DNA from 4 places in the Aneurinibacillus baijiui genome. Region 1 is predicted to be linked to each of the others. Evidence: riboswitches for the same ligand, from Rfam matches in the RefSeq annotation. Region 1 holds a riboswitch; each other region holds the start of a gene.
The links. Region 1 has a riboswitch for S-adenosylmethionine ahead of AB3351_RS11515 (methionine ABC transporter ATP-binding protein). Riboswitches for the same ligand answer to the same signal wherever they lie in the genome.
Positions count from the first base shown of each region.

Region 2: linked by a shared signal. The riboswitch ahead of cobA (uroporphyrinogen-III C-methyltransferase) and the one ahead of AB3351_RS11515 (methionine ABC transporter ATP-binding protein) in region 1 are both predicted to bind S-adenosylmethionine.
Region 3: linked by a shared signal. The riboswitch ahead of AB3351_RS03930 (MetQ/NlpA family ABC transporter substrate-binding protein) and the one ahead of AB3351_RS11515 (methionine ABC transporter ATP-binding protein) in region 1 are both predicted to bind S-adenosylmethionine.
Region 4: linked by a shared signal. The riboswitch ahead of AB3351_RS04420 (cyclase family protein) and the one ahead of AB3351_RS11515 (methionine ABC transporter ATP-binding protein) in region 1 are both predicted to bind S-adenosylmethionine.

Region 1 covers NZ_JBFTXJ020000005.1:117,288-124,836, forward strand. Annotated here, with positions in the region: gene AB3351_RS11490 (NADPH:quinone oxidoreductase family protein) at 33-1,028, opposite strand; gene AB3351_RS11495 (M55 family metallopeptidase) at 1,066-1,890, opposite strand; gene AB3351_RS11500 (fatty acid--CoA ligase) at 2,048-3,616, opposite strand; gene AB3351_RS11505 (MetQ/NlpA family ABC transporter substrate-binding protein) at 3,644-4,486, opposite strand; gene AB3351_RS11510 (methionine ABC transporter permease) at 4,511-5,173, opposite strand; gene AB3351_RS11515 (methionine ABC transporter ATP-binding protein) at 5,166-5,930, opposite strand; SAM riboswitch class I at 6,031-6,146, opposite strand; gene AB3351_RS11520 (NAD(P)-binding domain-containing protein) at 6,319-7,035, shown strand; gene AB3351_RS11525 (AAA family ATPase) at 7,171-7,549, shown strand, end outside.
Region 2 covers NZ_JBFTXJ020000007.1:41,807-49,355, reverse strand. Annotated here, with positions in the region: gene AB3351_RS14185 (sigma-54 interaction domain-containing protein) at 1-1,504, opposite strand, end outside; gene AB3351_RS14180 (aldehyde dehydrogenase family protein) at 1,544-2,980, opposite strand; gene gabT (4-aminobutyrate--2-oxoglutarate transaminase) at 3,009-4,364, opposite strand; SAM riboswitch class I at 4,674-4,771, shown strand; gene cobA (uroporphyrinogen-III C-methyltransferase) at 4,883-5,656, shown strand; gene AB3351_RS14165 (nitrite/sulfite reductase) at 5,689-7,302, shown strand; gene AB3351_RS14160 (DUF3906 family protein) at 7,367-7,549, shown strand, end outside.
Region 3 covers NZ_JBFTXJ020000002.1:139,779-147,327, forward strand. Annotated here, with positions in the region: gene AB3351_RS03900 (DUF3817 domain-containing protein) at 103-393, shown strand; gene AB3351_RS03905 (trans-sulfuration enzyme family protein) at 612-1,793, opposite strand; gene AB3351_RS03910 (DedA family protein) at 1,999-2,601, opposite strand; gene sdaAA (L-serine ammonia-lyase, iron-sulfur-dependent, subunit alpha) at 2,682-3,566, opposite strand; gene sdaAB (L-serine ammonia-lyase, iron-sulfur-dependent subunit beta) at 3,593-4,258, opposite strand; gene AB3351_RS03925 (ACT domain-containing protein) at 4,277-4,831, opposite strand; SAM riboswitch class I at 5,076-5,188, shown strand; gene AB3351_RS03930 (MetQ/NlpA family ABC transporter substrate-binding protein) at 5,303-6,136, shown strand; gene AB3351_RS03935 (methyl-accepting chemotaxis protein) at 6,290-7,549, shown strand, end outside.
Region 4 covers NZ_JBFTXJ020000002.1:232,556-240,104, reverse strand. Annotated here, with positions in the region: partial or broken gene AB3351_RS04430 (GNAT family N-acetyltransferase) at 1-257, opposite strand, end outside; gene AB3351_RS04425 (DinB family protein) at 1,423-1,908, opposite strand; gene AB3351_RS04420 (cyclase family protein) at 2,001-2,738, opposite strand; SAM riboswitch class I at 2,824-2,924, opposite strand; gene AB3351_RS04415 (hypothetical protein) at 3,279-3,482, opposite strand; gene AB3351_RS04410 (HXXEE domain-containing protein) at 3,493-4,038, opposite strand; gene AB3351_RS04405 (TetR/AcrR family transcriptional regulator) at 4,056-4,643, opposite strand; gene AB3351_RS04400 (DMT family transporter) at 4,771-5,694, shown strand; gene AB3351_RS04395 (MOSC domain-containing protein) at 5,654-6,382, opposite strand; gene AB3351_RS04390 (MaoC/PaaZ C-terminal domain-containing protein) at 6,475-6,912, shown strand; gene AB3351_RS04385 (DUF3951 domain-containing protein) at 6,923-7,153, opposite strand; gene AB3351_RS04380 (DUF6597 domain-containing transcriptional factor) at 7,153-7,549, opposite strand, start outside.

The DNA.
Region 1 (7,549 bases):
CTTCTCCCACAATACATAGATTGCAGGTCTTTTTATAATCTCACAATCGCGCGGCCACGCATTTGACCTTTTAGAATGTGCTGCAGGGTCCCGGATAGTTCATCAAGCGTGATTTCATGTGCAATCGTCTCTTCCAACCGCGCAGGCTTTAAGTCCTCCGCCATGCGCTTCCATAGCGGCAGCCTGACATTCATTGGGCAATAGACGGAATCAATCCCAAGCAGATTTACACCGCGTAGAATGAAGGGAAAGACATTCGTATCAACACCGGTACCGCCGGTAAGACCGCTCACCGCTACAGCTCCCCCGTACTGTGTCGCACTGAGAATATGCGCGAGTGTCCTGCCTCCTACCGGATCTATCGCAGCGGCCCAGCGGGGCTTGCCAAGCGGTCTTATCTTCTCCGGTGATACCTCTTCTCGTGATATGACTTCAGCAGCACCAAGTTCTTTTAAAAAACCATGCTCAGACTCCTTGCCTGTGCTCGCAACGACACGATATCCCTTTTTAGCAAGCATAGCAGTCGCCAGGCTGCCGACACCACCGGTTGCTCCTGTAACAAGTACATCTCCTTTATCCGGTGTAATGCCGCTCTCTTCTAAACGCTGTATCGAGAGTGCGGCTGTAAAGCCCGCCGTACCGTATGCCATCGCTTCCTTCAGCGTCAGCCCTTTCGGCAGCGGCACCACCCATTTCGCCGGTACACGCACATATTCACTGAAGCCGCCATAATGAGAGACACCCAATTCAAATCCGGTAACAACTACCTGATCTCCTTCTTTGAAGCGCTGATCCGACGACTGGACAACTGTCCCGGATACATCAATTCCCGGTACAAAAGGATAGCTTTGTACAATATTCCCATTCGAAATACTCGCCAGCCCATCCTTATAGTTCACGCTGGAATAAGCGGCACGAATCGTTATGTCGCCTGCTGGAAGCTGATGTAACGATAACTCTTGAATACCTAAGGAGACATCACCGGATTCCGTTTTATCAACCACTGCTGCACGAAACTTCTCTTGCATCCATCTCGCTCCTTTCTCTGAATATAAAGAATGGAAATTAGCAGAACGTCGTCTTCATCGCAAGTTCAGTCATTACAATCATAGCCTTATATGCTTCTAGAATATCTTTGGCCTGATATCGTACAATCGGATTTTCAGCTTCGATTTCCGTCCCTGGCATAAGAGCGGCCCACTCCGCCTGACCGTAGTTGGCAAACTCAATGGTCAATACCGGATTTTCCGGTGGTGTAAGCGGTTTGACCCGATTGCGATTCTCAATGGCCTGCTTCGTCTTCTCACGCAGCAGCCATCCGGCTTTCTCCGGTGTTAGGCAGAGTGCGGAGGTGCGGGAGATCTGTCGCTTAACAATCGCAGTTGTAACACCCGGTATAAGCGCCTCCGCCTCAGCTGCCGCTTCGTCATCTCCTGCCACCAATAAGAGCGGCACACCATAATAACCCGCCACATATGCATTCAAGCCAAGCTCTCCTACTGCTTGGTCGTTAATATACATATTTCTTGCGCCAAAAATCATCGTATGACTGAGCACACCCGGTCGACCGGCACGGGAATGATAGCCAAGAAACATCGCTCCTGCATATGTATCATCAAGCCCTTGTACCATAGAGAATGGCTTGACATCTCCAGAAATCAATTGTGCTTCCGGGTGAAGACGCTCAATTAATAAGTTGTTCATTTTGGAGTGGCTATCATTCACAATAATCTCTTTGAACCCTTGCTGGAAAGCCGCTTCGATAACATGATTCGCTTCATCCGTCATCAGCTTCTGTCCACGTGTATAATTACGCTCCCTTGCATCGACGAAAGTCTGGTCTACCAGTCCTGTGATGCCCTCCATATCTACAGAAAGATATAATTTCATCTTTTCACTTCCTTTTGTTTTCCTTCGTATAAATATTCGATATTCTCTTTCGTTTTTCCTCTAGTGAAAAGCTTGGCGATGTTCTAGACCGAATAAACGCAAGAAAATCCACAGACAAAAAAGGAGCGAATGCTTACCGCTCCTTTTCTTTATTCGCTTATACCTCGACCGTTTGCTCTTCAAGAATAAACTTCTGGATTTTACCGCTGGCCGTTTTCGGCAATTCATCCACAAAGCAGTATGCGCGCGGACGCTTATATTTAGCAAGACGGTCACCTGTAAGAAGAAACTCATCAAGATCCTGTTCACTAATCAGACTGCCTTTGCTGCGAACCACATAAGCAAGAACGATCTGCCCCCATTTCGGATCGGGTTTTCCAACCACGGCAGCTTCCCGTACTTCAGGATGCTCAATCAGTTGATCCTCCACTTCACGCGGATAAATATTCTCTGCACCAGATATGATCATATGATCAATCCGATCACGAATCCACACATAGCCGTCTTCATCGTATTCACCCATGTCACCTGTATGATACCAACCATATGCCAATGCTTTTTCCGTTGCTTCCGGACGATTGTAGTAACCGCCCATCATGCACGGACCTTGTACAAGAATTTCTCCGATTTCACCCGGTGGACAGATATCATCCGGATGCGTAGGGGCGCCGTCAGGTTGAACGCGGCAGATTCGCAGTTGATGAGTAAGGCTGGGCTTGCCAGCCGAACCGGCCCTCTCTAGCTGCTCATCCGCATACAACACCGACATGCATGGCCCCATCTCTGTCGTGCCATAGATCTGGATCAAATCTGCGCCGATCTTCTCTTCAAATTCACGAATCAGCACCGGCGCCATCGACGCGCCGCCATATTCTAGCAGACGGAGTGAAGATAGATCATACGAATCGAAATTATCAGCATGAAGCATCATATTTACCATCGTTGGAGCCGCGAACATATGCGTGACCCTCTCCTCCTGAATCGTATGAAGCACTTGCGCTGCATCAAATTGATGCAGGAGCACTTGAGTCGCGCCTACCTGGACGCGCGGCAAAAACGATGTATGCAGCTCAGCCGTATGATTTAGCGGTGCCGCAGCCAGCCCCACATCCTCTTTTGTTAGTCCCATACACTGCATCATCATAAAATTATGATGCAGCTTGCTTCGATGTGTATGCAATACTCCCTTGGGACGTCCGGTCGTACCGCTCGTATACATCATAATGCAGTAGTCATCTTCTGACACAGCCACCCCAGGATGAGTAGATGCCTCAGTATCAAGCAGAGAGTAGAAGTCAAGCGACTCTTCCGGCACCGCTTCGTCTACATAGATATAATGCTTCACCGGATTTCCCAGTTCTCGTGCCTTCTCAACCACATCGGCCCCCTGCTTTTCGTATAACAGCACTTTCGCCCGGCTATCGGTAAGAATATATTGCAGCTCGTGGGCAGCTAACCGATAGTTCACCGGATTAAAAATCGCCCCAATCTTCGCCGTAGCGAACAAAGAAATGACAAATTCACTCGTATTATATAGAAAGGAAGAAACAACATCACCTTTTTGCACCCCCAGACGCAGCAGCGCCTGGGCAAATTGGTTTACCTTTTGGTTCAGTTCCGTATAGCTATAATGATGTCGTTTGTTTTCATATTCATAGACTAAGGCTTTTTTATGCGGAAAATTTCTGGCTGACCATTCTAGCGTATCTCCAATCGTTGTGCTCATCTGCTTCTTCTCCTTTCCTTTGTCCAGTTATTTTATATAATCCGGTTTTACAAAACCTTGGAACTGTTTATCAATCACATCTTTAAATTCAGCAGATTTATACGCCTCAACTAAATCTTTTGTAAATGAAGCATCTTTATCGGCTGTTTTAATTGCGACTAGATTCATATATTGATCAGGAATATCCTCAAGTGTAAGTGCTTCTGTTAGTTTCAAACCAGAAGCGATGGCAAAGTTTCCATTAACAAAAGCATAGTCTGCATCTGCAAGAGAGCGCGGTAACTGTGCAGCTTCTAGCGGAAGCAATTTGATATTTTTCTTGTTCTCTGCTACATCCTTTTCTGATACGCGCAGCAGATCCACATTATCTTTCAATGTAATCCAGCCAAATTTCTGCATCATGACCAATGCGCGCGCTTGATTCGTCGGATCATTTGGCAGTGATACGGTTGCACCTGATTGTATTTCTTCTAATGACTTATGTTTGTTGGAATAAATACCGATCGGCGCTGTCGGCACCTGAATCACATCTTCGATTGGCAGGTTATGCTCTTTGGCAAAGTTTTTCAAGTACACAACATGCTGAAATACGTTAGCATCCAGCGAACCTTCCGCAAGCGCTTGATTTGGCTGTACATAATCATTAAACTCAACAATCTTAACGGTATAGCCTTTTTTCTCTAGAATAGGTTGAATCCCTTGTTTAACTTGATCGCTGTATGGGCCAGCCGTCGCTCCGATGATAATTTCTTTCTTCCCTTCCTGCGCTTTGCCCCCTGTCGTCTGTTCATCATTTTTTCCACCGCATGCAGCTAAAAAGGCAGTTAATAATATAATTAATCCAATGAGAATAAACGGTTTTGTTTTCATGTATGTTCCCCCCAATTAATTTGATTAGCGTTTATCCAAGTAATGTGCAAGGCGATTGCCTGTAAACTGAATCAGTTGTACGATAGTAACTAGCAAAAGCACGGTTACGACCATGACATCTGTCTGGAATCGATAATAGCCGAAACGAATAGCCAAATCCCCAATACCTCCTCCGCCAACAACACCAGCCATCGCGGAGTATGAGAGAAAGCTAACCACAAGTACCGTCAATCCAAGCATCAGACCAGAGCGCGCTTCTACAATCAGTACTTTCCAGATAATTTGATACGTGGAAGCACCCATAGCTACCGCCGCTTCGATTACGCCTTTGGAGACTTCGCGCAACGACTGTTCCACCAACCTAGCAAAGTATGGAATCGCCGCGATGGAGAGCGGAACAGCGGCTGCCACCGGTCCGATGGTTGTGCCGATTAATGTCCGTGTTAGCGGAATTAATGCGACCAAAAGAATTAAAAACGGAAAGGAACGGACCACATTGACGACAGAGCTAAGAACTCGAAAAATGATCGGTCTCTCAAGCAGTTGATTCTTCCCGGTTAGAAAAAGGAGAATACCAAGCGGTGTACCGACGATAAGCGCGGCACCAATCGCAATCCCGACCATCACGAACGTCTGAACGATAGAGATTCCAATCTCTGGCAGCAGCAAAATGACATTATCAAACATGTGCAATCCCTCTTTTCTCGCTGAAATCTTCCTGAAATAACAGCTTAGCAATCTCTGTCTTCGGCTTAATCTCATTTTCAGAGAGAGACAGCTTCTCTACTACGTGTCCGTTCTCCATGACCGCCACTTTGTTGCAAATCTCTTTGACAACATTCATCTCATGCGTAACAAGAAGGATCGTAACACCTAACTGCTGATTGATCTCTTTTAAAAACGCGAGAATCGTTCGTGTCGTCTGTGGGTCGAGCGCTGAGGTAGGTTCATCGCACAGCAGTACTTTGGGTCGGCTGGCAAGCGCTCTAGCGATAGCAACCCTCTGTTTTTGTCCGCCGCTTAACTTCGATGGGTAACTTTCTGCTTTCTCTGTTAATCCAACAATCTCAAGGCATTCTTCTACCCTTTTTGTTTTTTCGTCTTTTGAAATCCCAGCTACTTCAAGAGGAAAAGCTACGTTTTCTTCAACCGTTCGATTATTCAATAAATTAAAATGTTGAAAAATCATACCAATCGACTGACGCGCTTTACGCAGTTCTTTTTTCGATAAGTTCGTAAGCTCCTGGCCGTCTACATACACAATCCCCTCATCCGGGTTCTCAAGCAGATTAACGAGCCTGAGCAGCGTTGATTTTCCGGCCCCGCTAAATCCGATGATGCCATATACGTCACCCTCTTCCACATGAAGCGAGGTTGGTGCTACTGCCTGAAAAATGCCAGTAGCAGTTTTATAATTCTTAGCAACATTCTGCAATTTTATCATATTCTCCGCTCCTTCTTTCTTTTGTATCCTTTATGAAAACAAAAACGACCTCTTGCTTAGGCAAGAGGTCGACGAATACTAATAAGAGAATCCGTCGGACCTCTTATCTGTCAGCGTCATTGCGCTGCTGGAATTGGCACCGTTCGAATTCACACGTCGAATTCAATGGTTGCCGAGGTTTCATAGGGCCAGCCCCTCCACCTCTCTGGATAAGAGTCCGTATTGCTTTCGTATTGGTTTGTTGACTTTATTGTAACAGGTTATTCCCTAAAGTCAACTAGGAATTATGGTTTTTATACAATTATTCATGTTATCTGACACTTTATTTGTTTTCTTTCCACTCCGTAAGGTATACAATATACAAAAAGGTGATAAGGAGGTACAATACATGGACACAGCTTCTTGCACATGGGCCATTGTCGGTATTGGTAGGCTTGGCCAAGCTCTGTTAACCCGCTTTCAGGAAACGAACTTTTCACTTGGTATTTATCACCCCGATATACAAAAAAGTGAAGCATGCGCACAGGCTTATTCTCATCATAACATTCTTTCTAAAGGACAGCTTGTCCGTACGGATATCATTATTCTGGCCCTTCCTGCCCAACAGATCGAGCCGTTCATCGATGAACTCCTGCCTCATCTTACGGAGACGCCTTCTCCTCTATTTATTAATATGGCTACTACCGCTTCAACCGCTCACTTAAGGCAGCATTATCCCAGCCTTGCATGGGCAAGTATGAAGTTTATGGGGCAGGCCGATGTCCTGCGCGAAAATGGGAATGGGCTCTTTGTTACCGAAGAAATCACACCCTCAGATGATATACGCAACATTACGGTTCTTCATACCTTCTCATTGATTGGCCATGTCACATCAGATCAGGAAAGCACCGTCGAAGAAGTAAACCGTATGGCCACATATTACGCGATTAAAGCAGCCAAAGAATTAGAGATTGCTATGCGGGAACGCGGATTTGCTGAACTGTATCAAAAGCGCGCTCTTACCTCGCTTATTCCCGGCGTCATTCGCTCGTATGCGGAAAACACGCTTGGCCATTTCGGAAAAAGCGTTGCACGTCAATTCGATAATTCCCAATCAAAAAACTAAGAAACGGCTGCCGCATTTCTGCTTAAAAGAAGGTGTATGTTAAAATAAAACCTATATGCACCGTGTCTCTATTACACGAGATTTCAAGCAGAAAGGGGAAAAGCGGCAGTTTCTTGCAGGCGTGCCGCGCAGCATATGAATTCAACACCCAAATCCATTCAAACAAAAATCGAAGAGGCAATCCAGCTTTTAGAAGTGCGTTTTTTTGAACGTGAAGAGCTGATTCGCCTTTTATTTTTAAGTATGATGAGCGGTGAAAATGCGCTGCTCATCGGTCCACCAGGAACGGCTAAATCACAATTGGCCAGAAGCATCTCCCAGCTCTTCGGCAGTGAACAGTGGTTTGACTATCTTCTCACGCGTTTTACTACACCGGATGAGATCTTTGGTCCTGTCTCGCTTCAAGAGTTAAAGCAGGATCGCTACATTCGACAGACCGATGGGTATCTGCCGGCTTCCCAATTTGCTTTTTTAGATGAAATATTTAAAGCCAACAGTGCTATTCTCAATGCTC
Region 2 (7,549 bases), on a different contig from region 1:
GGTCGTCTGACGGTTGTGGTGGCGCGGTATGTTCATCATCATACAGCACACTTGTTACATGCTCAGCCGTAATCATCGCCTCATCGACTGTGACGATAATTCGCTCCAGGAAGTTGCGCAGCTCCCGAATATTGCCCGGCCACTTAGCACGCCGCAATTCTTCAGCAGCAGTATAACTCAGCTTTTTTTCAATTCCATACGTTTCTTTGAATTCTTCAAGAAAACGCATGGAGAGCGGCACGATATCTTCCTTTCTTTCACGAAGTGACGGAACAGTGATAGGAATTACATTCAGCCGATAATACAAATCATTTCGAAATGTTTTCTCTTCGACTTTTTTCTTTAAATCTTGGTTCGTCGCTGCGATAATGCGTACGTTTACCTGAATGGAAGTGGTACCTCCAATTCGGAAAAACTGCTTTTCTTGTAGGACATTCAACAGCTTGGCTTGCATTGACAGCGGTAGTTCGCCGATTTCATCTAGAAGCAACGTTCCTCCGTCTGCCGCTTCAAATAGTCCTTTTTTTCCTTTTTCATGCGCGCCTGAAAATGCGCCGCGTTCATATCCGAACAGCTCTGATTCAATGAGCGACTCGGGAAAAGCACTGCAGTTAACAGAAAGAAAAGGTGCCTGCTTGCGTGGGCTCATGTTATGGAGAAAGCGTGCCAGATGGGTTTTCCCGACGCCTGATTCTCCAAGCAGCAGCACGGTGCTGTCAACTTTGGCAACTTTTTCGATTTTAGTTAGAATACTAAGCATCGCCGGACTGCGTACGGTTAGCTTCATACCGGATGCTTCTTCACGCAGTTGAAGCGTTTCCTCGTAGGTTTCTACGCGCTCTTGCAGTTGGTCGAGCTGTTCACGCAGGTTCAGAAGCTCTGTGATGTCGCGTGAATTGCTGACGACACGAATCAATCGATTGTCCTGTGCGAATACGGGGGTAGCTGTAACTAATAATCTGCGTCCGTTTTGCGTTTCCTGCACAAGATTGATTCGCTTCTGATGCGCAATCACATCAAGCGTAGCGGACCGTGAGAAGATGCCTGCAGATACAAGCTCGTTCACATGCTTTCCGACCATTTCTTCAGCTTTTAGTCCATAGTTCCGTTCACAAGCTCCGTTGACACGAACCGTATACCCTTCTCCGTCGGTTACAAAAATCTCGTCATACGCTGCAGCAATAATGCTTTTTAGTTCTGCATACAGGTGTTCATACTCTGCAGCAACGTGACTTTCCCGGGTCTCCCATGGAAAGACAAGCCATGCGAAGCCGTGCGGCTCGGGCAATAGTCTTCCCTCCCAGAGAAAGTGATCCGCCCGCTGAAAAAAATCGCCATCTGCCGCCCACTTGCGCAGGCGGTCAGATAGCTGGTCAGGGGTCCATCCCTTCTCGAAAAACCACTTTTCAATTACATTGTTGTACTCAAACGTATCGCGTGCCAGATAGCAGAATCCGATCGAGAAGCTATCGAGCAGCGATCCGATGTGGATATCCGCTGGCATGGAGCGCCTCCTTACTATAAGGCGCGACTTGTACGGCTATTACTTGTTGCGATTGAAGCATACAAGTTTCATTTCCGTCATTTCTTCTGTCGCGTACTTGATGCCTTCTCGTCCGACGCCGCTTTCTTTCACTCCGCCGTATGGCATTTGATCGACACGGAACGTCGGGAAATCGTTAATCATGACGCCGCCTACATCCAATTGTTCGGCTGCATGGAGCGCGCGCTCGATATTATCTGTATATACACCGGCTTGAAGACCGAACCGAGAGTCGTTCACCGCATCAATTGCCTCATCGAATGAATCTACAGGGCTGATGATGACAACCGGTGCGAAGGTCTCCTGGCAGCTTACTTTTGCATGTGGCGGCACATTGGTGATGACCGTCGGTTTTACGAGGTTGCCCTCTGCGCCTCCAGTTAATACTTTAGCGCCAAGAGATTCTGCTTCCTCGATCCAGGACGTGATGCGCTCTACATCTTTTTGTGAGATGAGCGCTGCGATATCGGTCGTCTCGTCCAGTGGATCGCCGATGCGCAAGTTTTGTGTTTCTGCAACGAATTTCTCTACAAAAGTATCATACAACGAATGATGTACATAGATGCGCTGCAGAGAAATACACACCTGCCCCATGAAGGTAAAGGCTCCTGTTACGGTTCGCTTGATAATCCGGTCAATGTCAAATCCCTCGTCAATAATTAAACCGGAATTAGAACCAAGCTCAAGCACAACCCGTTTTAAGCCAGCTTTGGCACGAATCGTTTTACCGACTTCAGGGCTGCCGGTGAATGTAATCATCTTGACACGGTCATCACATACCATCTCGTCGCCTACTTCGCTGCCCGGCCCTGGAATCACCTGAAGCGCGCCTTGCGGCAATCCTGCTTCTGCAAATAGATCAGCAATAAAGAAGGAGGAGAGAGGGGTCTGATCCGCTGGTTTTAAAATCACAGCGTTGCCTGCCGCAAATGCTGGTCCTAGCTTATGTGCTACCAGATTGAACGGGAAGTTAAACGGTGTAATGGCGCCAACGATTCCGAGCGGCGTACGTACAGTATAGGCAATTCGATTCTCACCCATGGCTGATGCATCCATAGGAATGGTTTCGCCATGCAGGCGCCGCGCTTCATCTGCTGCAAATTGATAGGTTTCGATGGTGCGCGCGATTTCGCCGCGTGCTACCGTAATCGGTTTCGCGGCTTCAAGCGCGAGAATGCGCGCCGCTTCTTCTTTCTTTTCCTTAAGAAGAAGAGAGACGTTCTGTAGAATGTCTGCCCGTTTATGCGCAGGAAGTTTGGCCATCGTGCTAGCTGCTTCTTGTGCATAATCGATGGCGGCCTTCATATCTTCCCGTGTTCCGATCGCAACTTCTGCAATGACTTCTCCAGAGTGCGGAGAGCGGAGCTGCTTGTAAGAAGCTGCTTCTTTTGTTGTGCCTGCAATATAGAGAGGTTTTTTTGGCAATGTATCGTTCATAATCAAAGCTCCTTTCCTGTTGGATGGATTAGTGCACGTGCAGAGCCGAGACGGCGGCTTCGACGGATTCTTCTAGGATGTTCAGCCCTTCTTCGAGCTGTTCATCTGTAATAACGAGCGGCATTAATACACGCATAACGTTGCTGTATAGACCGGCACTCAATGTAATGAGACCGCGCTTGTTGGCTTCATCTACAATCTTGCTCACGATTTCTTTGTTTGGTTCTTTTGTTTCTCTATCTTTTACAAATTCCATTGCGCACATAGCACCAAGACCACGTACATCACCAATGCAATCGTATTTCTCTGCGAGGCTGTTAAAGCGTTCCATGACTTTCTCACCGATCACGCTTGCTTTATCATTTAGATTTTGTTTCTCGATTACATCAAGTACGGCAAGAGCGGCTCGGCATCCCAGTGGACTTCCTGCATAGGTTCCGCCCAACTCGCCTGGATTGGCTGCATCCATAATTTCCTTGCGTCCGATGACGCCGCTGATCGGGAGACCAGCCCCCATGGATTTGGAGATGGTCATCAAATCCGGTACTACATCAAAATGCTCGACCGCAAACATTTTTCCGGTACGGCTGAAGCCAGTCTGAATCTCATCTGCTACAAATACAATGCCGTGCTGTTTACAAATCTCAGCTACACCCTGTACGAATTTTTTAGAAGGAACAACAAAGCCGCCTTCGCCTTGTACAGGCTCCATCACTACCGCAGCGATTGTTTCCGGTGCCGCGTCGCCAAGCAGGAATGTCTTGAACTCTTGTAGGATGAACTCGTCGTATTGTTCAGCACTCATGCCTTCAGGACGACGGTATTCGTAATGGTATGGCGCTTTATATACTTCTGGAGCAAACGGACCGAATTCGTATTTATACGGCTTGACTTTGCTTGTCATGGACATGGTAAGAAGCGTTCGGCCGTGGAAGCCGCGGGAGAATACGACAACACCTTGACGCTTTGTATATTTGCGCGCGATTTTCACTGCATTTTCTACTGCTTCTGCACCGCTGTTTAAGAACATAACTTGCTTTTCATGGTTGCCAGGGGCAAGCTTGGCGAGACGTTCTGCCAGTTCAATATATGGTTCATACATCATGACATTAAATCCGGTATGGATATATTTATCGATTTGATCATGGAGTGCTTCAACAACTTCTGGTGTGCAGTGGCCAACGTTGATTGTGCCGATCGCACCCGCAAAATCAATAAAATTGTTTCCATCCACATCAGTTAGAATGGCACCTTGTGCTTTTTCTACGAATGTCGGGATTCCGTTGCTAATTCCTTTTGGCACATATTGCTTACGGCGTTCAAGAATTTCCTTAGCTTTTGGACCCGGTAATTCTGTTTTTACATTTGCAAATTTATAACTCATTGAGGCTACCTCCTTAATAATGTAACAAAGATGTACTGTGCAAAATGAAAAGTTTTACGTTGTCTATTTAGTAAAGCAACAAGCATGCCAATTCTAGAAGGCTGTAAAAATAAGCTTTTAACAAGGTAGACTTAGTTGCATACTTTAATTTTAAACCAAAAAAGACTTACTTTTAAGTCTTTTTTGGTTCGATACTGCTTTTGTATTGATGTAAATGTTTTGCAGAAAAATTCTTGCTATTTGAAATAGAGCACGATATAATCAAAACCAATAAATCAAGTAATTCTGATTAAATTAATATGAATTCATTTCTTATCTAGAGAGACGGAGGGACTGGCCCAATGATGTCTCGGCAACCTAATACGGTTAGGTGCCAATTCCAGAGAGCAGCGGCTCGAAGATGAGAAGATGGGTTATAAGCATGATATGCGCCCTTCTTCTTCAGAAAGAAGGGTTTTTTGTATATATTAAACCGATTAAACAGATGTATTTAATTAATTAATAAAGGAGGAATAAAGGTGTCATATGGAAAGGTATATCTTGTGGGAGCAGGACCAGGTGACCCAAAGTTGATAACTGTACGCGGAGTAGAACTACTGCAGCAGGCGGATGTTGTCGTCTATGACCGCTTAGCTAGTCCGAAATTATTGGACTATGCTAAAGATACGGCAGAGCGCATTTATTGCGGTAAGCAGGCTGATCATCACTCGCTGCCGCAGCCGGAGATCAACCGGGTTATTGTCGAGAAGGCACTGGAAGGAAAAGAGGTCGTACGGCTGAAAGGAGGCGATCCGTTTATATTTGGACGCGGTGGAGAAGAGGCGGAAGCTTGTATCGAAGCGGGGATTGTTTATGAAGTAGTGCCGGGTATTACCTCAGGGATTGCAGCTCCCGCATATGCAGGCATTCCGGTTACGCACCGTGACTATGCATCGTCTGTCGCCTTCATTACCGGTCACAAGGCTGAGGGTAAAGATCAGGCAGGAATTGAGTGGGGCAAGCTTGTTGGAGCTGTTCATACGCTGGTGTTCTATATGGGGGTTGGCAATCTAGGGGATATCGTCAAGAATCTTCGCAAACATGGTCAGACAAAGGATACGCCTGTTGCGCTGGTACGTTGGGGTACGTGCGAGGAACAGGAGACGCTTGTCGGTACACTTGAGACGATTGTGGATCAAGTACAGCAGGCTCGTTTTCGCTCTCCCGCCGTGATTGTTGTTGGAGATGTAGTACGCCTTCGAGAGAAGCTGGCCTGGTATGAACAGAAGCTCCCCAATGTAGTCATTGCATAAATTTCTTACGAATATGAAAGGAGAGAGGAACAATGAGCTATAACGCAATCTGGGCAAAGGATAAGGAGAATCTCAATAAAAACGAGGTAGCGAAGCTTGAGAAAGACGGCTTGGATGTTATTGAAGATATTTATGAATATGCCAAAACTGGTTTTGACTCTATAACACCGGATGATATGGATCGCTTTAAGTGGGCTGGAGTCTATCAGCAGCGGCCAAAGGATGGCCATTTCATGATGCGTGTGCGGATTCCATCCGGCAATCTGTCCGCTGAGCAAGCTCGTGTTCTAGCGGACATTGCGCACGATTACGGGAAGGATCTTGTTGATATTACAACTCGTCAAGCGGTACAGTTTCATTGGCTTACCGTCGAGCAATTACCGGATATTTTTGCGCGTCTTGCATCCGTCGGACTCTCTTCATTTGAGGCTTGTGGTGATTGTCCGCGTACAATTGTGGGCAACCCGCTTGCCGGACTGGACCCATACGAACTTATGGATACAACACCGCTGGTAGCGGAGCTATCCGATACATTTTTGCTGAATCGTGATTTCTCCAATTTGCCGCGCAAATATAAAATCTCGATTTCTGCCAATATCTATAACGCAGGACATGCAGAGATTAATGATATTGCCTTTACGCCGGCGACAAAAGTAATGGAGGATGAAGAAGTCATCGGTTTTCATGTATGGGTTGGCGGTGGTCTCTCGGCTCGTCCGTATCTTGCTCAGCAGCTGGATGTATTTGTACGCCCGGAAGAGGTTGTCAAAGTGGCGGTTGGTGTTACAACTATATTTCGTGATTACGGTTATCGTCAAAAGCGTAACCATGCCCGCCTTAAATTCCTTGTAGCTGATTGGGGAATAGAGAGGTTTCTTGCAAAGCTAAAAGAACTGGTTGGCGAATTGGAGACGCGCGGTGACGACAAAACGATAGGCTGGAATGCTGGGTATTTTACCGGTGTGCACAAACAGCGTCAAGAGGGGCTTAATTATGTAGGATTATCGGTTCCGGTGGGGCGCATGTCAGCGCAGGAGCTGCGAGAGTTGGCGCGACTTGCGGATGCATACGGCAACGGCTCGCTGCGGACATGCAATTCACAGAATATCGTTATTACCGGCGTGCCTGATGAGAAGGTAGAAGCGCTGCTGCAGGAAGAAGTGTTAGTGCGGTTAACGCCGTATCCACAGCACTTCACCGCATTCGCTGTCTCATGTACGGGTATTGAATTCTGTAATCTGGCATTGGTAGAGACGAAAGAGCGGATGCGCCAGCTCGCATCGTATCTTGATGATCATGTGGAGATGGAGGAGCCGATCCGCATGCATATGGTAGGCTGTCCGAATTCATGCGGTCAGCGGCAAATTGCCGATATCGGTTTTCAAGGTGCGCTAATCAAGACAGAAGAGGGAATGAAAGATGCTTTCGATATTTTCCTCGGTGGTACATTGGGTGCCAATGCGCAATTCAATCAAAAATTAAAAGGCCGTGTATTGGGTGATCAACTGCACCGGATTATCCTCCCACTGCTTGCTTATTATAACGAAGCTAAACTGGATAACGAACGCTTCTTTGATTTTGTGCAGCGCGTCGGTATTGAACCGTTTCAGGAAAGGCTGAATGCAGCCATTGAGCAGCTAGCCTAGATACGGTTGCAACAGCGTAGGGCAAGGCAAAAAGAAAAATCCGAAAACACGGAAGAAGGGATGGATGGCTATGTTTATCTACCGATTTGACGTGCTTTTTACTGACGAATCGAGAACAGCCGTTGTTGTGATCCATAAGGATGAGGAGCAGGCGTTTCGCAGTGCACAGAATCAGATTGAACGTCATTTTTTGCCTCCTAAAGCGATTAAAGAGCTGGCTATAGTAGAGAAGAAACCGGCTGAGGCA
Region 3 (7,549 bases), on a different contig from region 1:
CACTATTTCTCACATGTTTATCTTGTTTTGGTTTATAGTATAGGAGAGTGAAGTGCAAAATAGTAATATATTGAATATGGATGATTTTTGGAGGTGCAGACATTGTTACGAACGCCCATTGGACGTTTACGTGTGATCGGATTGGTTGAAGGTATTTCCTTTCTTCTCCTTCTTGGCATTGCTATGCCGTTGAAGTATTTTGCTGACATTCCTATATTTGTGACTATCGTGGGTGCCTTGCACGGTATTTTATTTGTGCTCTATATTGCTTCTGTTGCTGAAGTATGGTCGAAGCTGCGCTGGTCAATTGGACGGGTTATAGGTGCTCTTGTCGCATCCATTATCCCCTTTGGTACGTTCGTGCTTGACGCACGCCTGCGCCAAGAAGAATAAAGACATTAGAAAATGCAAGGGATAAGGCGTAAAGCCTTATCCCTTTTCTGCGTGAACAGACAAAATGCGATAACAGGCAATAACAATCGTGTCATCGTCGCATTGCAAAGTGAGCGCCATTCGATCATTCGAGGATAGGACATAGCCAGTGCTAGATCTCTCTCCTGAGGGAGAGGCATATATAACGGTGACGGTTTTACCGACGTAATCATCAAGATTCATAATAGGAAATGCAGTCCTTTCTCTAGATCTTCTATGATATCCTCCGCTTCCTCAATTCCAACAGATAGGCGAAGCAGCCCCATAGAAATGCCCAGTGCCTGCTGCCGCTCTTTTGACAGCGAACGGTGTGAAGTCTTAAGCGGGTGAGACAATGTGGTTGCTACACCGGCAAGCGAGGGAGCGATTGTGATGAACTGCAGCGCATGAAAAAACGCATCCAATTTTTTGATGTCATCCGTAACGCGAAAGCTCATCATAGCTCCGCTTCCATGCAGACCGATCCTACGGGCGACCGCCGCCGTTTCGTGCGTGAGAAGAGAAGGGTGGTAGACGGTTTGAATGGCTGGATGAGAATCCAGATAGGCGGCTACCTTTTCCGCGTTGGCTAAATGCTGCCGCATACGAAGGGCAAAAGTTTTCATTCCTCGCTGAGCCAACCACGCTTCAAACGGTCCCAGACTGCATCCGGTGAGTACCATGCGCTGCCGTGTAACCTCAATGATATCGCTTGGGCCTACGACAACACCGGCAGTTACGTCATTATGCCCGTTTAAATATTTGGTGGCGCTGTGGACGACAAGATCCGCTCCCATTGGTAGCGGTTGTACGACATAAGGAGAAGTAAATGTATTGTCTACAACCAGCTTCGCGCCATGTCGGTGTGCGATGTCTGCGACCATGGGTATATCGATGACACTGATGAGGGGATTGGTGATGACTTCTGTCAGAAGTAGACGGGTCGCACTCGTCATTGCCTGTTCAATGGATGCCGCAGAATGAAACGAAGCAAAAGTTATGCTAGTCCCAAGGCGGGTTAGTTCCGTTTCGAGAAGCGAGGCGGTTGCACCATAGATCTCATCTGAGCAGAGGATATGATCTCCGGCCTTGACGAAAGTTAAGATAGCGCAAAGGATGGCAGCCATGCCGGAAGATGTGGCAACACCGGCTTCTGCACCTTCGAGCACAGCAGCTGCTTGTTCGAAGGCGGCTGTATTCGGATTGCCATTTCGCGAGTATAGATAACTATCATTCTGCCCCTCAAAATAGCTCTCTAAGTGGGTGAGATCACGAAATGTAAAAACAGAAGTCTGATAAATGGGCATCGATTCAGAATCGTTCGACACCGGAAGACGTGCGCTTGCATGAACCGCATGTGTGGTCATATGCTTCGATTTCAAGACGAAGACTCCTTTCGGCAATAAAATAAATACGATCAAGCAGGTTATGTAATGATATAGAGTAACCTTAACAAAAAAAACATACAGGTTGTACATGGAAATTGAAAGGGATGTATACGTGCGCTGTGGATATAATCAAAAGCCAGCCCACGGCTCTTGATGAAAAAGAGTCGGGGCTGGCTTCTGAGGGTTGAGAAGAGCTGTGTTATCTCTCAAGGTTGTACGCAGCACGTCTGTTTATGACTAAGACATAGCCGATAAGCAGCAGCAGGACCCCGCCGATGATAAAGGGCGAATATTCCTGCACAGCGGCTGCCGCTTGTTTATAGTGGGGGCCGAAAGCATAGCCTGCGTATACATAGACGGCCGTAATGGGCAGCGTAGCGGCAAAGGTATACACAGAGAATTGCCATACATTCATTTTGGCCATGCCACACGGAATTGAAATCAACGTGCGGACACCGGGAAGAAAGCGGGCAAAGAAAGCAACGCCCGGCCCGTACTTATGAAAAAAGCGATCGGCCTTTTCCACCTGCTGCTCGCGGATGAAAAGATATTTCCCATACCGCAGGATGAAGGGGCGCCCGCCATAACGTCCGACAGCGTACAGCGTAAGTGGGCCAAGGGTGCCGCCGATAGTTCCTGCCAGCACGGCAAGCCAATAATTCATCTCTCCCTGATAAACCCAGTATCCGGCCAAGGGCAGTACGAGTTCGGCCGGAACGAATTCGAATGTTAATGCCAGCATCAATCCAAAATACGAAAGTCCTTTTAGGATTTCTACAAAGGCAAGAATAAGCTCCGTCATTGTAGACTCCTTTCCGAGGTTGTAAGTGGTGTCGTTTTCCTTATACGGTTATATGCTGGCAAGGTTTCAAGAATATTGTCTTACTTGGTGTTCTCTCCAAAGATTTTTCGTTCCAGCTCGCGTCCGGTCGGTGTAGCGGCAAGCCCGCCGAGCGCTGTTTCTTTTAACGTATTCGGCATTGCGCAGCCGATGCGGTACATCGCTTCAATGACCTCATCTGTTGGAATCGCACTTTTGATTCCTGCAAGCGCCATATCAGCCGCGACCATAGCGTTAGAAGCTCCCATGGCATTTCGCTTCACGCAGGGAACCTCCACTAGACCTGCTACCGGATCACAGACCAGACCCAGCATGTTTTTAAGCGCGATCGCCACAGCTTGTGCCGATTGCTCCGGTGAGCCTCCTGCCATTTCTACGATGGCGGCAGCGGCCATGCCGGTTGCAGATCCGACTTCAGCCTGGCATCCACCTGCTGCTCCGGAGATGAATGCGTTATTGGCAATGACAAAGCCGATAGCGCCTGCCGTAAACAAATAGTTGACCATTTGCTCGCGGCTTGCATTAAGCTTCGGGGCTACAGCGAATAGTGTACCCGGGACAATGCCGCAGGCACCAGCCGTCGGTGTGGCGCAGATTGTACCCATCTTGGCATTGACTTCATTCGTCGCCACCGACTTGCTGACAGCATCAAGCAAAAGTGTGCCTGACAGCGGTTTTTTCTCCTGCAGATAAGTCTGCAATAATACCGCATCGCCACCGGTTAGTCCCGTATGTGAGCGATCCGCTTCCTTAATGCCGCGTTGTACGGCTTCTTCCATAACATCTAGATTACGTGTCATCATTGCTAGTACATCTGTGCGGCTTTTGCCGGACATGTCGCATTCTGTCTCGATCATAACCTCGGCAATGGATTTATTCTCAGTGGTGCAGCGCTCCACCAGTTCTGCAATGGTACGAAAAGACATCCTACATCACTTCCTTCTCCATGTTGTTACAGGGCGGGAATGCTAGACACGCGATTAATATGAGGAAGCGCACAGATGTCCTGCTTGATTTCATCTGCTCCAGATTGATCGGTTTCAATAACCATAAGCGCTTCGGCTCCTTTGGATTTGCGTGCCATTTCCATGTACCCGATGTTTAGTTTATGTGCTGCGAGCACCTCTGATACGGAGGCGACCAAGCCGTAGCGGTCTTCATGCCAGACGAGAAGGGTAGGCATATCCCCGGTCAAACGTACGGAAAAGCCGTCAACTTCGGTCAGTTCTACCTTGCCACCGCCGATGGAAATCCCGCACACTTCAAGAGCACGGGTTTTGTCATAAAGAACAAGGCGGGCCGTATTAGGATGATTCGGTATATCATCGGACGTACGGATCGTAATCTCCACATTCAGATCCTTTGCAATAGCCAGCGAATCGGTGATACGCTGATCGAATGTATCGAATCCGAGGATGCCGCCTACAATCGCAATTTCCGTTCCATGGCCTTTGTATGTTTTGGCGAATGAACCGTAAAAGGTAATCTCCGCCTTCGTCGGCTGATTCCCGAACAGATTTCTTGCGATCAGGCCAATCCGGGCTGCGCCGGCTGTATGAGAGCTGGAAGGACCGATCATAACCGGTCCGATAATATCAAATACAGAGCGATACTTCATCGTATAGCCTCCTGTTTTCTAAGCAGAATAATCATCATGTTCTAAAGGACGCAGCGCCACCACGTTTGTAATCTGGGGCAGGCGCGTAATCGTATCCATTACCTCCGCATCGATATGTTCATCGGTTAAGGAGACGAGCAGCGCGTTTTTCCCTTTTTGCTCACGTGATACTTTCATGCTAGAGATATTAATATGATGTGTGGCGAGGATGCGCGACACGTCGCGGATCACGCCAGGGTAATCTATGTGATAGACGAGAATACCGTGTGTACCTGGTACAATTCGGCAGTTGTAGTGATTTATTTTGCTAATAAATACATCTTGATGATCTTTTTCAAGTCTATATTTATTCTTACCCACCTGTAAGACAGCGATTTCATTCGTATACTCTCCTGAGCTGGCTTCAATCTTCATCGCATGTTTATCTGCTTGCCCAAGTAGACCTGTGATAAGATTGCGGGCGATTTCTTCGCGATGCTCATATGTGAGAATATTGAGTGAAGCTTCTGTTATGCCTTGCTCTAGGTGGCGGATCAGCTTGCCCAATTCAACAAGATCGGCATAGTTAACCATGTGCGTCCTCCTCAAAGTTCATGTAGCACTAACAAGATTGTAAGTAAAACACGAACATTATTCAATGGTTAAATGCGCATCGAATAAAACAACGGAAAAATGTTCGTGTTTTGTAGTAGGTGGACCTATAAATTACATGCTGCTATGGTCGGAAAAATAAGAAGAGAAAAAAGTTTCTAAAACATAGTTGACGAATGAGTTTAATAATATTAAGATAAAAAGCAAGCAATTGAATAAACAATGACTCTTATCAAGAGAGGCGGAGGGACTGGCCCGATGAAGCCTCGGCAACCGTACCGGCATATTGCTGTGTAATGGTGCCAATTCCAGCAGAACTGTAGTTCTGAAAGATAAGAGGTCGAACGGACCCTATTGTGTATCCGATGGCCTCTTATCTTAAGAGGCCATTTTTTGTTGGAATTTCGCGATGGGTACATACCAAAGACAAAAAGATGAAAGAGGGGATTCATAATGAAGAAATGGTTGGTGGCACTGCTTGTTGTATTGAGCATTGGACTTTTGGCTGCATGCGGGCAAAAAGAAGAAAAAGCAGCAAATGGAGGGACAGCACAGGAACCGAAGAAAATTAAAGTAGGTGCAAGCGCTGTGCCGCATGCGGAAATCTTAGACCATGTAAAGGAAAAGCTGAAAGAACAGGGCATTGAGATGGAAGTAAAAGTGTTTGATGATTATGTCCTGCCAAATACAGCGCTTGAAGATAAGCAGCTAGATGCGAACTATTTCCAAACGGTTCCGTATATGGAGCAGTTCAATAAAAAGCACGGTACACATATTGCAGCGCTTGATGGTATCCACTTCGAGCCGATGGGTCTCTACCCTGGTAAAGAAAAAGGAGTAGAGCCAAAGCAGGGCGCAGTGATTGCGATTCCGGACGATGTGACAAACAGTGCACGTGCGCTGAAATTGCTTGAAACACAGGGCTGGATTAAACTGACGCCGAATAAAGAGCTTAATAGCATTACAAAACAAGACATTGTCGAAAATCCAAAAAACATCCAGGTAAAAGAAATGCAGGCTGCAATGCTTGCTCGTGCAGTGAATGAAGTAGATTACGCTGTAATCAACGGTAACTATGCAATGGAAGGCGGACTTGCGCCGGATACTGCCATTGCTATGGAGAAAAAGGAGTCCGATGCAGCAAAGCAGCATGCTAATATCATCAGTGTACGTACGGGCGATGAAGGCCGAGAAGATATTAAAAAGCTGATCGAGGTATTAAAATCCGATGATGTGAAGAAATTTATTGAAGAGAAATACAAAGGAGCCGTTGTTCCGGTCTTCTAATAGAAAAGAAAATCAACTAGTTTATGCTTGCTAAGTCCTGATTAATAATAATCAGGACTTTTTTCTTGTGTATCTTGCTTCTTCTTCTTTCTTTTTGTATGATTTTTAGTAAATATAGACTATGTAAATATACTTATATAAGGAGAGGCGATCATGAAGATCCATACGCGTGTTTTTCTTGCTATTCTTGGCATCGTTATTTTAATGTTTGCATCAATCATTGGGACGGTTTCCGTTCTATCAAAGAATAAAGCGGAAGAGGAAGCAAAGAAGATTACCGCATCTTTTGCCAAAGAGCAAGCCAACAGCATCTCGAATGAGTTACAGACACCTCTGAATGCGGCTCACAGTCTTGCCGCTACATTCGAATCTATGGTTAAGACAGGTAATTACTCTCCTGCCACATATGATGTGATATTGAAGAATATGACAGAGAAGCATGGGACATTTCTTGGGACCTGGATTGTTACCGAACCCAATGTGTTTGGCGATAAAACAGTGCAGACTGCATATTCTCAAGCCTATGACAAAACGGGACGCTTTGTATCCTTCTGGGCGCGTAATGGGAATGGGATAGAGCGTGCGGGTGTTGAGAATACGGAAAATATGAAGGAAGGAACACATGATTTTTATATGCTGCCGAAGAAAACGGGGAAAGAAACGATTATGGACCCGTATATGTATGAAATCAACGGCAAGAATGTATTGATGACTTCGTTAATCGTTCCGCTGACTATCAACGATACATTTGTAGGAGTTATTGGGGTGGATTTGTCACTTGATTATTTTCAGGAGATGAATAGCAAGATCAAGCTCTATGATAGCGGATTTGGCGTCATTCTTTCAAATAACGCAACATTTGTGGCGCACCCAACGAAAGAGAATATCGGAAAAAATGTGACAGAGTTAAAAGGTCTGCAAAATGTGGAGCAGCTAAAAAATGCGGTAAAAACAGGTACGGCCTATACTATCCTTGACTATTCACCAACAACGAAAAGCGAACTGTACAAAGTAACTGAACCGATTGCGGTTGGCAGCACAGCTACACCGTGGTCCTATGTTATCGCAGTTCCATTGAATGAAGTGCTTGCTTCGGCCAATGGTATGATGCTGTTGAGTTTAAGTATGGCGCTGATCGGGACAATCATCCTGGCGATTCTTCTGCATTTCATTGTACGTGCCGTAGTGCGGCCGATTACGACCGCTGCTTCCTACTGCAAGCAAATGGCAGATGGGGATTTTACATTCGAAGTGCCTGAGCGGGATCTTGTGCGCAAGGATGAGGTTGGCGAGCTTGCTGTATCGCTTATTGGTATTAAAGAGAATATGAAAGCTATGATCGAGAGAATGAAAGATCATGCAACCACGGTGTCCGCATCGGCGGCACAGCTACAGCGCAGCACCGATCAGGGT
Region 4 (7,549 bases), on a different contig from region 1:
ACAATTTATGATATACGGTTTCAAAAGACTTATATCCATCATTTCCTCCCAATTCAGCGAAAAAGCGATGGTTAAAACCTGATGGTCTTCCCATTTGCCGTTTATCTTAACATTTTTTTGGCTATCCCTTCTTTATGAAAATCTGCTTTTTCTAATACGCGAATGGATCCAATATTGTGAGGCATCACTCCTACTTCTATACGATGTAACTACAAGTCATTAAATGCATATTGTACAATCAGCTGCACTGCTTCTGTGTGGGAGACGAACCGACTTTGAGGCATGGTAATGAAAGGCTTCGTATTGAATATTACTTCCCTTGCTATTAAAGGAATTTTATTACTAATTTGTATTTGAAATGCCGTATACTTATGATAGCTTACACTTATCAAAATTCAATGTGCAGCGCGAGATTTTTATAGTTATAAGGAGGGCTAGCTTTTGAATATAGTGTTTTTTATTATCATCCTATTTTCTTTATTCGCTTCTACAACCATTTCCTGTTGGATATTAAACAAAAAGAAAAACAAATGGTTCGGATTATTAACTGCCTTTATTGTTAATATGCTTATTCTATCCATAGCGACAATGTCCCTTTACAAATTAGATGCTCAAACATTTCATAAACAGACAGACGGATTATTTGATAGCTTAGGTATAGTGGTGTTAGTACTTCTTATCCCAATCATTACATTCTTTAACTATTTTATTATGGAATTAAAAAGAAGCATACTTCCATAACAAAATGTAACGGCCCTTCTGCTAAATAATCCATTACATAAAAGGAACCTTGTTATCTAAAGTCGAATTAACGTATCAAGGGTGCTGATGATCCAATAGGATCCATGGTGAATCATCACCAAATCCTTAGTATCCATAAACGGATACTAAACAGGCGTGTTAACGTATAGTATCTTTTCTCAAAGGAAAATCCATAATGATAATAATAGAAATGTTTTGTTACAATTTACTAAAATATACGATCATTATTTTCTCTGCTGCATTCCTGTTTTTCCTATACGATGTACGATCTAAGAAAGACACGTACCTTTATTTTAAAATGAAAACCTGGCTTCTTTATTTCAGTATGGCCATCGTATTTGCTGTCGTTGTAACTATAGTTAATTTAATAGAGAGCTTAGGTAAACATTAATTATACTCACTTCACCTACTTTCTAAGATGAGATGATTGACGTTGGGTCTTCAACTATGTTGGGACTTTCATGCATTCTGTTTATACACTGATTTGTTTGTTATCATGGGTTTGATAAGAAGAAAAAATTAGGGATAAGGAAGTTCATCATTACAGCGCATCAATTAAATATACAACAACAATATCCCTTGTCGTTTTATCCAGTAAGTATACCTGGCTTAAGCAATGACTTTCTCAACAATATGATGGTCGTTCTTTCCTATAAGACACTATCCTTTTTGAACCTGTTCAATTTTTAGGCCAAAAATTTGCGGCGGCTCGATGCCATTCATTTGAAGGTATGTTGAGAGCTGGCCCCGATGATGCATCTCATGCTCTACCAATGCCATCATAATCCTCCACGAGCTTACCTCATGTCCATGCAGTGTAGGCACTTTTTTTGCCAACAGCTCATTTCCTAAAGCCGACAATCCGTTCATCAGTTGGCTATGACAGGCTTCAAGGTAGCGAGTAATTCCTTCTATATCTTCTCCTTTACTACTGTCATGACCGGGGTAGTTCCATTCCCCGTGCTCCAATACAGATAAAAACATGAGTTGAGAGGAACCCAGATGGCGCAGAATATCCCCTGTCGAAAACTTTCCTTCCGCCGGCTTCCATTCCAGAATCGAATTTGGAACTGTGCCAACATACTGCATGGTGCGTTTACGCACGCCATCCAAAAACTTCGCAAACTCCCCCACATCATGAATCACACCCATCCCCCGCTTTCCAAAATTTTGATTCCATGTACAACTATATTTCGTATTTTGTATTGCAAAATCCTTTTTTCACCTACTTCACCGCTCTATGGCAGCACCGCAAAGGAACGCACCGGAAACCCTGATGCTTTCTTCGGTTTGGGAACAATATTAAAAATCACTGCCCCTTTTGCCGGTACCTTGTCTAAATTCGTTAACAATTCCACCTGATATGTATCCTGTTCCAATACATAATACTCTCCTAGAAGCGACCCGTTCTTTTGAAAATCAACAGCCGAGTCCGTATCAAATGTTTCATGGCCTATTGCTTTTACTTTTCTTTCTTCAAATAAAAAGGTTAACGCTTCCACCGACCAGCCAGGCGCATGGTTATTACCGTCCGTATCCTTATTTTCAAAAGCTTCCTTATCAGGCCAGCGCTTGCTCCAGTCGGTACGCAGAGCAACAAATGTCCCCTCGTCAATCCTTCCGTATTCCTCTTCAAATGTCACAATATCGTCCACCGTCAGGGTAAAATCATGATTTTTTTCCGCTTCCTTTGATTTATCAATCACAACGAGCGGCAGAACCAGCTCCTTTAATCCCAGTTCATCTAGATATCGTGTATTTCTGACAAAATGAATCGGTGCGTCAAGATGAGTGCCATACTGTCCCGCAAATGTAAAGCTTTGTGCAAAGAATCCATCATCGTGCGTAAATAATGTCTTGAATTCAGCGGAAGGAAATGCCGAAAAATGCGGTGAATCCGGACCGAATGTATGGGTTAAATCCACCCACTCCTTTTCTTTTAGCAGCTTCAATGCGTTCATTACATCGTTTGACATACCGCTCACCCCACTATATTTTTTATACTAAAAAACCCCTTCCTACCAAAATGAGAAGAGGTGCCAGTATCACATTAAATGACTCTTCTTATCTTCAGCCTGCATGCTTCTGGAGTTAGCACAGTACTTCCAAAGTCTGTTGCTGAGGCTTCCTCGGGCCAGTCCCTCTGCCTCTCTTGATAAGAATGCTATAAAGTTTATTTACTATTAAACATCGCTACGACTTTAAAAGTCAATAACGAATAGGAAAATTAAAGAAATACCTTCACTTTTTTCTTTTTATGTTTTATTTGCGTAGACAGGGGGTAATATAAAAGTACAAGCTAGTACACTCCTAACAGAAGGGACTGAGGAAGTATGGCATACTTATCAGCGACTTTGAAGGAAAGAATAGGGCTTGCGTTGAACGGAGGGTTTACTGCGCTGGCGATTGGAACGCACGCCAGAAACCGCTTCACTACTGAATAGCACCACCCCATAGCAGAGTAAAAAACAGTCGGTTCCGCTAGGAACCGGCTGTTTTCGTTTCGCTGTACCTTCTTATGGCGTAAAATTTCGTACACCGATGTAGATCTCCCAGAAAAACGAGAGACATTCCCAGGCGATCCACCATAATAAGACTGTACCAAGACAGGGCAGCCAGTTCTTTTTCCGTAAGGCTCGATGAACCAAGTACCCGCCAACAATCAGACAGCCCAAACCAAACAATCCAATGCCAAAGGCAATCAAAAAAATAAAGCCCATCTCCAACCTCCTATGAAATGCACTTGCGCCCAAGAAGTAAGCCGAAGAAAACAACCGGAAGCAGCACAATGCTTAAAGGAACGGCAATCCAGATTAGCGACCATGTAATATACCCTTCTGCAAGCAGGCGGCTGTACATATATAGAGTGTATGGAAGAGCGAGTATGACTGCCGTTACTACGCCCGGTGTATACCCGCGCAGCACCACACTCTGGATTACATGCGTCCACACATTGCCGAACAATACGTGCAGGGCAGCAACATAAAACAGGAAAGAGCCACCATACGCTAGTGTCTGGCTCGTATAAAACGTAATCACCGAGAGAAGGACAAAAATCCAGGCCACCGCAAACGAAAATTGCGCTGTCTTCATGGCAAACCGTCGTTCAAACACTGCTTGATACCGTGTGACAAGCGAGGGAAACCGATGAAGCACCTTCGTTTTGTTTTTGGTAAGCCATGTCTCCACGGTAATAATTTCTTCAAAATCATGCAGCATGAACACAATGAGAAACAGCCAAATCCATGTATACATATTAATGCTATCGAGCAGCATCCCCTCATCCTCCTCTTTTACCGCTGAAGTCCGCGCACAAAAGTATGAATGCTCGCATCCAGGAATTCCTCCGGCTGCATAGACATCATTCTTTCTCCTAGAAGACGCTGCGACATAAACATCCCCATGTTCATCCATAAAAATGCCAGAGCCTGTGCCTCTAGATTCGTATCTATAATCTCTTCTCTCGCCTGCATCTCTTGCAGATATTCAAGCAGAAGCTGCTTCAGCAATCCCGGCACCGCAGCCCACTTCTCATCAAGCCCCGGAAAGGAGCTGATCTCTTTGATGATAATCATAATGATTTCTTGATGCTCACGGACAAACTTCTGGTAAGCGGATGCAAATAAATGCAAATCCTTTTCAAGCTCCCACGAAATCTGCTGCTTTACCTGCTCCAGCACACTGCGGTCTAACGTCCACTGTTTGATAATTGCTTCAAGAATCGCTTTTTTGCTGCCGAAATGACGAAATAGTGTAACCTCATTGACGCCTGCCTCACCAGCGATTGCTTTGGTTGTCACCCCTTTAAAGCCGTGCACCTTCATCAAGGCAGTAGCCGCCTGCAAAATTCTCTCTCTTGTATCCTGTATATCCTTTTCCATCAACACTCTCCTTAATGCAAGTACTTACTTACATTATAAGTTGATAAAATAAAAAAGCAAGATATGAAAAGACCCTGCAGCGAAATTATTTCATAATGAAAGAAATTTTGTGAAAAGGAGCAAGAAGATGATTCGTTTATACAGCACTTTACTCGGCCTTAGCTTTATCTGGGGATTATCATTTGTGTTTATGAAGTGGTTGCTTGAGCCTGCGGGCGTATGGGGAACCGTGTTTTTGCGGTGTCTGGCCGGTGCTCTTATTCTTTTGCCAGCGGTTTGGTGGAAGCGGAGGGAATTTCCTACAAAGCTGCCCTGGGGATCTATAGCGGTAGTGGGAATTTGTAATGCAGCCTTCCCCTGGGGAATGATCTCGCTAAGCGAAACCCAAATAGACAGCAGCACCGCCTCCGTGCTTAATGCGACGACACCGCTTTGGACAGGATTGCTCGGTTTTTTACTGTTTTCGGCCACGCTTACCAAAAAACAGTGGGTCGGTATTTTCGTTGGTTTTTTCGGTATTGTAACATTGATGAATTTCCAGATTGGAGACCTGTTGGGACAACGCTTCATTGGTGTCGGAACCATGGTACTGGCAACGTTAAGCTATGGTTTTGCTTCGCACTATACGAAGCGGTTCTTATCCGGCATCAGCGTGCTGGCGATCACGTTTTACTCCCTGCTGTTCGGCGCGGTCGCAGGTATTGTGGGAATGCTTATAACAGAGCCCCTCACTCCTATGCTGCTGCTCGATCCTCTTTCTATTTTTGCTGTCATCGGACTTGGATGCTTCGGCTCCGGCATTGCTCACCTTCTCTATTATGATTTGATGATGCGCGGTGGACCGGAATTTGCAAGCACTGTCACTTACGTTATTCCGGTAACCGCCATGGTGTGGGGCTATCTCTTATTAAATGAGCCGATTACTCCAAACCTTATCATCGGTCTTCTCATTATTTTCACGGGGGTGTATTTATCTTCACGGTCCGCTAAGAAGCAGCCGGATAGGGATATTACATATCATCAGCAAGATAAATTTTATCACCTACGCTAATTTTTCCGGTTCGCTGTACGGATGCATACACACCAAAATAATTGCTTCTTTGCTGTGCTACTGTTTTCAAAAGGGAGGGCGACCTGTCGCCTGTATCCGGATCAATCGTGATAATCATACACCGTTCACAGTGCCGCTTGACTATGATCTCTGCTTCTCCTACGATTAGATGCTTGCCAAACCATGTCTCTTCAAGAAAAGGAATCGGCTCATAAAGGGATAGGCAAATATTGGGGCGAAAACGACGGTTATCTGCCCGCTCGCCCCAAAGCTCTTCTAGCTTGGCGAGCGATGCATCTGTCGTCAGTAAAAGGTGTTCTTCCTCGATGGCACCGATTGGAACGTGGTGCGGCGCATACTGAATCGCCGAAAGCTCTCTACCTGATGCCTCCGCAAGCCTCTTCCGGAGGGCATCACTCCCCCACATATACGTCTCCTCATTTGGAGTTGTAACCATAATATCAGGAAACCTCTCTGTGCTTTCCGGTCCGGTAAACCGAGCGCGGTATGCGACCATTTCTGGAAGCTGGGTCGCCGTCAGGAACTTCCCCGGTCTTGTCAGATCGAGGAAAGCATGACTGCGATCGCCATATAAACCATAGGACTCTATTGTTGTATTTTGAACGCTCTCCCCTTGAAATGACTTGATTGGATATCGAATGATCTCACCAATTTCTCCAATTACCATATGTCCTCTCCCCTATCTGACTATTTTATATCCTACAAAATTGACTAGATAAAGCCCCACAGCTATGATAAGCGTAAAAGGAGTTTTTGCCTATGTATTTTGAACAGTTTGAAATCGGCCAGCGTTTCACATTGGATGCCGTACTTATTACCGCTGAGGAAATCGATGAATTCGCCCGTAAATATGACCCGCAGCCGATTCATATCGATAGCGAATTTGCTGAAAACGGTCCGTTTAAAGGCATCATCGCATCCGGTCTTCACACCGCAAGCGTAATTTGGAATAAATGGGTACAGAGCAACCGATTCAGCACAGAAATCCTCGGCGGAACCGGATTGGATCATCTGCAGTGGCCCGCTCCGGTACGCCCAGGGGATCGGCTATACACCGAGGTGGAAGTTGTCGGTCAAAAACGCTCTTCCAGCGGAAAAAGAGGTCTGCTGACGTTGCAATTCACGGCATCGAATCAGGACGATACCGTCGTTCTGAAAATGCAGTGCAATGCCTTTTTGAAAACGATGCCGCAATAGAACATACATATCATTTCTTGCTGCGGTTATTTTTCTCCTTATCATCACCCTGGCCGTCTTCTTCTTCCTTTTCTTCTTTTTCTTCATGAAATTCAACAGCAGACTGAGCGGTAATATGATCAAAAGGAGTATAGTAGCTATCCGGTATTTCTTTTTTGCTGAGCATCTTCCCGATAATAATGCCAATCAGCAAAACCACGGCTCCTGTGAAGAAGACGGTAAACACAAGAAAACTATTCATTATTTACTCCTTTTCTCTCGATACTCTTCCGGTGACAAGCCCACAATCAATCGAAAATCTCTGATGAAATGCGAATGATCGTAATAACCGAGCGCTGCTGATAGATCCAGCCAATCCGTTACAGTCCCCTCGTCGATCAGTGCGGCTGCTTCATGGAGCCGATAGCGCTGAATGACCGACTTGGGTCCGACTCCGACATAGCGCTCAAACAACCGCTGCAGCATTCGCTTGTTGATCCCGGTTATACGGACTACATCCTCTACCTTACTGATTGTTCGATCATTTTGAATCGTGCTGACGAGATTACTAACAAGCTCCACATTCGCGTCCCGCTCAGGCAGATGCTCCAGTATAAAGGCTTCCACCCGGCTCACCATCTGTTCGTCATCCGGCTGT